Linked DNA regions of Magnetococcus sp. PR-3. The main gene of each other region encodes a partner of the protein of the gene in region 2 in a complex. Links are inferred from orthologs where the notes say so. Each region holds a gene or a part of one and is shown on either strand. Other genes may lie near its edges.

Region 1 (3,136 bases), on a different replicon or contig from region 2:
CTTATCGGCCATAAGAGCGAAAAGCATGACATCCACCCCACCCTGTTGACGAAAAAAGTCGGCACAGCACTGTGCAGCAACAGGGTTATGGGCGCCATCCAGCCAGATTGAGGGTTCCGTCGCTACCTGCTCCAGGCGCCCAGGCCAGTATGCCGAAGCCACACCTGACCTAAGATCATCCTTAGAGAGAGACCACCCCATTTGCATTAACTGACGGGCCACAGCGACCGCTTGAGCAGCATTATCCCACTGATGATGGCCCGCCAAGGCAGGCTGTGGTAGTGGAATCCGCCCCTCCTCATCCTCATACCACCCAGCAGGACCAGCCTGCCAGTGATAGCTCAAACCTGCCGCCAGGAGAGGTGCGCCTACCTGCTGGGCGTGAGCTTGGATGACAGAAAGTGCCTCATCATCCGCAGGTGCCGCCACCACAGGCACGCCCTTTTTCAAAATCCCAGCCTTTTCTCGTGCAATACTGGCCATATCGCTACCCAGATAGGCTTGATGGTCCAACCCCATGCTGGTAATGGCCGTTACTGTGGGGTGAACAACATTGGTGGCATCCAAACGCCCCCCCAAACCAGTTTCCAACAAAACCACCGTTTGAGGATCTTCTGCACACCAGATCTGAAAAACACCAAAAGCAACAGCCGTCAATCGCTCAAAAAAGGTTGCTTCTTTAGAGGCTTCTGTATCGAGCACCCTCTGTGCCTGGGCACGTAACAGCCCATCATCAACCGGTTGCCCATTGCGCTGAATACGCTCATGAATGGTTATTAAGTGAGGTGAGGTGTAGGTGGCAACGGTGTACCCTGCAGCCTGCAGCATGGCCGTTAAAAATGCGATAAGAGAGCCTTTTCCATTGGTGCCTGCCACATGGATAACCGGCCCTAACTGGGCATGGGGTTGCCCTAAGGCGGCTAACAACGCCTCCATACGCGAAAGTCCCAGGTCAATGGTACAATTGGCCTGGGACTCGTTTTGCGTTAGCAGAGCATCCAAAATGGAAGCGGCAGGATCCAAAGGGTTAGGCCCCTGCAGACTCTTCACTGTTCTCTGAGCCGTTCCCTTCTGGAATCATGTCTGCACGGTTAAGCACAGGCTCTTGCCAGGAGGTCATACGGGCCAACAGATCAGCCAGCATATCCCGCATTTTGTCACGGCTGACAATCATATCCAAAAAACCATGCTCCAGCAGATATTCACTACGCTGGAAGCCAGGGGGCAGCTTTTCGCGTACCGTCTGTTCAATAACACGTGGCCCGGCAAAGCAGATCAGCGCATTGGGCTCTCCAATATGGATATCCCCCAACATGGCGAAGGAGGCCGTTACCCCGCCACTGGTAGGATCCGTAAGCACCACAATAAAGGGCAGCCCTTTTTCCTCCAACTTGGTTAAAGCTGCAGAGGTTTTAGCCATCTGCATGAGAGAGAGTATCCCCTCCTGCATACGTGCACCGCCAGATGCCGCAAACAGCACATAGCCACACTCGGCTTCTGCTGCAGCCAGGGCACCTTGGGCCACTTTAGCACCAACCACAGACCCCATAGACCCCCCCAAAAAGTGGAAGTCAAACGCAGCCACAACAGCAGGCACCCCTTTAATGGTTCCTTTAAAAAGCCGCAGTGCATCGTTCTGCCCTGTCTTTTTCTGGGCATCCTTTACGCGATCACGGTACTTTTTTGTATCTTTAAATTTAAGGGGATCAGCCGGTTGTATGTTGGTCAACAGCTCCTCACGCCCATCCTCATCCAACGTAATATCAATACGTCGCTGACCTGAGGTACGGAAGTGGTTATCACAATGCGGGCAGACATCTAAAGAGCGCTCTAGCTCTTTTTGAAACAACGCCTGTCCACAGTTGGGACATTTGATCCAGAGCCCTTCTGGGGTTTGCGCCCGACGGCTTTCACTCTTGATCTTGGGCAGAAGACGGGTCAACCAGCTTTTGGCTTGGGAATCTTCAGTCATCGTTCCACCTAACTAGGTTAAATTACGCTCACCGACACAAAAGATCGGGGCGTTTATGAACCGGCATCCTTTTGGCCGCGGCGAACCGCAGCAACAAAACGATGCATCTTGTCGAGATCTTTCAGACCAGGGGCGGACTCCACACCACTGGAGACATCGACCCCATGGGGCTGCACACTGCGTACAGCAGCCTCCACATTGTCCGGGTTCAACCCCCCTGCCAGGATCAGCGGCCTTGGCAGTTTGGTCTCCCGTAACAGTTGCCAATCAAAGGATTCTCCCGTACCACCGTAGGCCCCTTTAACCTTGGCATCCAACAACAGCGCCCCAACGGGCCAACGATCCAAACCCAGCAGATCACTTGCCTGAGCAACCCGTATGGCCCGTATAGCCCGCGCCCCATATGGGCGACAATGGGTCGGTGCTTCATCCCCATGCAACTGTATACGGTCCAAGGCACACAGCTCCAGGGTACGTACCACGGCTTGTGGGGCAGCGTTGACAAACAGACCGACTACCGACACAAAAGGTGGCAGATCATGACGCCACTGCGCCACCTGTTCTGCGGTAACGGCCCTGGGGGATTTGGCATAGAAGACCAAACCAATGGCATCCGCCCCGGCTTCATGAGCTGCCCAGCCATCTGCTGGGTTTGTGATACCACAAATTTTAATCTTAACCGACACTTAAACAGACCCGCCTGCCAGCAACTCACCCAGTGCTTCACCCGGTTTACCACCGCGCATTAACGATTCACCAATCAGGAAGGTATAGATACCCGCTGCATTGAGCTTGGCCAGATCCTGTGGGGTATTGAGCCCACTTTCCGAAACCGCCAGACGCCCTTTTTCCATACGCTCAGCCAAACGGAATGAGGTGCCAATATCGGTTTCAAAAGTCTTAAGATTACGGTTATTCACCCCCATCAAGGGCGTTTTCAACTCATGAGCCTGTTCCAACTCCTGCTCATCATGGACCTCCACCAGGACATCCATACCCAGCTCCATCGCTGCAGCTTCCAGCTCTTGAGCCTGGGGTACTTCTAACACCGCCATAATCAACAAAATCGCATCCGCCCCTAAAGTGCGGGCCTCCACAACCTGATAGCTGTCGTAGAGAAAATCTTTACGCAGTACAGGACAGGCCACCTCTTCACGGATTGCA
Region 2 (3,163 bases):
GCACCGACGCTTGGGCGAAAAACCAGATTTAGCCGCCATGATCGAGGCTTTTTCCGTCTGGCTTAAAAGCTACTTCTCCCATGAGTTGGTGGCCTATCGGCATGGTGGCCGGCACCGTCAATACATCTCCTGTAGCTGCCATGGCCCAGATCGACAAAATTTGGTGGATGCGGCCTCTGCGCTGTTGGTGGCAGAGACGGTGGAAGATGAGCTGGGCAATCTAGACCACTTAGACAAACGCTATCGCTTTTTGTTGATGGACCCTGAACCGGCTCCTGAGCGACTGTTACTGATTTTTGATCAAGAAAGTGATGAAGGGGACTTTGAGTCCATGGTAGAGATGGTTGCCCGTGAGATGCGGGGACCTTTAGACCGTGTCTTGGCGTATGAAGATCTCTACGATCAAGCCCGTCGTGATGCGCTGACCGGGTTGGTCAACCGCCGGGTGTTTGATGAACGTCTGGAACAAGAGATTACCAACGCTGAACGTTACAGCCATCCGCTCTGTTTGGCCTATCTGGACTTGGATCACTTCAAAGCGGTTAATGATATTCTGGGACATGCAGAAGGGGATGTAGCGTTACGACAGGTCTCTTTGGCGTTGGCCAGTATGACCCGTGACTCAGACTGCCTAGCCCGTGTGGGGGGGGATGAGTTTGCCATGATCTTGCCCCATACAGATCTGGAGCGGGGGCGTAAATTTATGGAACGTCTGGTTTCTAACGTGCGTGCGTTAAATATTCAGGCCCCTGGGCATCCGGTTTTAGGGGTAAGTATTGGCATAAGCCAATGGGACTGTAATGTGCCCTTGGACCGTTGGTTGGAAGATACCGATGCGGCTTTGTATAAAGCCAAAGCCAATGGCCGTTGCCAGGTGTGTGTGCTGTAAAGAACAGGTAAGCATCTATAATTGTCTGCTTTCTTATACGGTGCTGGGGTTCTCTCCAGCACCGTATTTTTATTTGTGACATCCAGGCTCTGGCTGTTTAGACTTCCCCTCGCTGGGGAAAGGGCGTAATCTATAGGGCCTCGAACCCGAATCATGCAGAGACGACCATGGCCAGTGGGCCAGGTCTGTATATAGGTAACGGAATTCCCATGACCCAAGCCCGAAACTTTCTTGAGTTTGAACGTCCCATTGGTGAGTTAATGGCCAAAGTGGATGAACTGCGTCACCTCTCCACCACCTCTGATATCAATATTGAGGAGCAGATTGAGCAGCTGGAAGATAAAGCCAGCAATCTCACGGAGGAGATCTTTGCCAAGCTAAGCCCCTGGCAAAAGACCCAGCTTTCTCGACATCCCGATCGCCCCTATACCAGTGATTATCTGGAGCTGGTGTTTGATGACTTTGTTGAGTTGCATGGGGACCGTGGCTTTGCAGATGACCAAGCACTGATTGGTGGTATGGCCAAACTTAATGGTCGTGATGTCATGGTGTTGGGGCAGGAGAAGGGGCGTGGTACCAAGGAAAAGGTAACCCGTAACTTTGGTATGCCTCGGCCCGAAGGGTACCGTAAAGCGTTACGACTGATGAAAATGGCGGAAAAATTCCGCATGCCTATCATCGCTTTAATCGACACCCCGGGTGCCTATCCAGGTAAAGGGGCTGAACAGCGTGGTCAGGCAGAAGCCATTGCCCGTAACCTTAAAGAGATGGTGATGCTCAAAGTGCCCATGATCTCCATTGTGATTGGTGAAGGGGGATCTGGTGGGGCCTTGGCCATTGGTATGGGGAACCGGGTGATGATGATGCAGTACGCCATCTATTCGGTGATCTCACCAGAAGGGTGTGCCTCCATTTTGTGGAAAGATGCCGCTAAGGCCTCTTTGGCCGCAGAGGCCATGCGTCTGACCGCCGATGAAATTTTAGGGGTAGGGGTGATTGATGGTATTGTGCCGGAGCCTGTTGGCGGTGCCCACCGAGATCGGGAAGAGGCTGCACGTCTGCTGAAGGTGCATCTGGTTAAGCAGTTGGATGGTTTGTTGAAGATGGATTCTGATGAACTGCAAAATCAGCGTTACGAAAAATTTATGGCCATGGGTGAGCTGGAAGAGGTTGGCTAATTGCTCCCTATGACCATGGAGCTGTTTGAGATGTAAGGAGGCCTGGTATCAGGCCTCCTTTTTTATGTTCTGGGCCCAAGCTTTACCTTGGTTGCTTGCCGTCAGTATCTCCTGAAACTCAGTGGCTTCAACAGGGGGGCAGAACAGGTAGCCTTGTAAATGTTGGCAGTTTTTGCGCTTTAGGTGCTCCAGCTGTTGGGTGTTCTCTACACCCTCGGCAACCACCTCCAGCCCCAGTTGTTGGGCCATCAGTAAAATGGCATCAACAACCGCTTGCCCCCGTGGATTTTCGGGATCAATCTTCTGAATAAATGTACGGTCTATCTTCAATATTTCAATGGGGAATTGATGCAGATAGTTCAGGGAAGAGTAACCTGTTCCAAAATCATCAATGGCAATTCTAACCCCAATCTTTTTGAGAGAGGTTACAACGTTCAAGGCATGGTTCATATCCGCCATGGCCATGGATTCTGTAATCTCCAGTTCTAAACACTCAGCAGGTAAGCCTGTCTCTTGTAAGGTTTCAGTCACGCGTTGCAGCAGTTTTGTATCCCTAAACTGTCGGGGTGAAATATTCACCGCAACCGGTAGGTTTTGGCCATGCTGCTGGATCCAAAGCTTAGCGCTACGGCAGGCTTGCCGCAGGATCTGTTGGCCAAGAGGCAGGATTAAGTTGGTTTGTTCGGCAATGGCAATAAACTGATCAGGGTGGATAACCCCTTTATCTGGATGGTGCCAGCGAGCCAGGGCTTCTGCGCCGACAATACGCTGGGAGTGGAGATCAACTTTTGGTTGAAACCATACTTTAAACTGCGCCTCTTCTAGCGCAATGCGCATGTGGGACTCGGTTTCCGCACGCCGGGTATTGACTTGGTTCATCTCCTCTTGGAAAAAACGATAGGTGCCACGCCCCGCTTTTTTGGCTTGGTACATGGCGACATCCGCATGTTTGTTTAACAAAGGTGCGGTACGGCCATCTTGGGGGAAGCAGGCAATACCAATACTGGCACCAATGTGGGCCTCATGCTCATGTAACTGAAATTTTAGATGAAGTTGAGTAAGGATCGCTTTGGCCAGCTCAGTCGCCTTACGTTGA

Evidence for each region.
Region 1: the proteins of V5T57_RS14095 (region 2) and accD are in contact, whole or in part, in a solved structure (PDB 8UXZ), measured with the Escherichia coli proteins. The link is inferred for Magnetococcus sp. PR-3 from one-to-one orthologs.

The regions. Positions count from the first base shown.
Region 1 is NZ_JBAHUQ010000001.1:146,153-149,288, forward strand. Bases 1-2,815 are described here. They hold accD (acetyl-CoA carboxylase, carboxyltransferase subunit beta), read right to left. Parts: upstream 1,973-2,815; coding sequence 1,028-1,972; downstream 1-1,027. Other genes in these bases: V5T57_RS00615 (bifunctional folylpolyglutamate synthase/dihydrofolate synthase), read right to left, coding at 1-1,023; V5T57_RS00625 (phosphoribosylanthranilate isomerase), read right to left, coding at 2,026-2,658; trpC (indole-3-glycerol phosphate synthase TrpC), read right to left, coding at 2,659-2,815. In the rest of the region: more of trpC, read right to left, coding at 2,816-3,136.
Region 2 is NZ_JBAHUQ010000026.1:49,519-52,681, reverse strand. What follows is about bases 220-3,061. They hold V5T57_RS14095 (acetyl-CoA carboxylase carboxyltransferase subunit alpha), read left to right. Parts: upstream 220-1,056; coding sequence 1,057-2,067; downstream 2,068-3,061. Other genes in these bases: V5T57_RS14090 (putative bifunctional diguanylate cyclase/phosphodiesterase), read right to left, coding at 2,116-3,061; V5T57_RS14100 (GGDEF domain-containing protein), read left to right, coding at 220-889. In the rest of the region: more of V5T57_RS14100, read left to right, coding at 1-219; more of V5T57_RS14090, read right to left, coding at 3,062-3,163. UniProt on the Escherichia coli protein: Component of the acetyl coenzyme A carboxylase (ACC) complex. First, biotin carboxylase catalyzes the carboxylation of biotin on its carrier protein (BCCP) and then the CO(2) group is transferred by the carboxyltransferase to acetyl-CoA to form malonyl-CoA.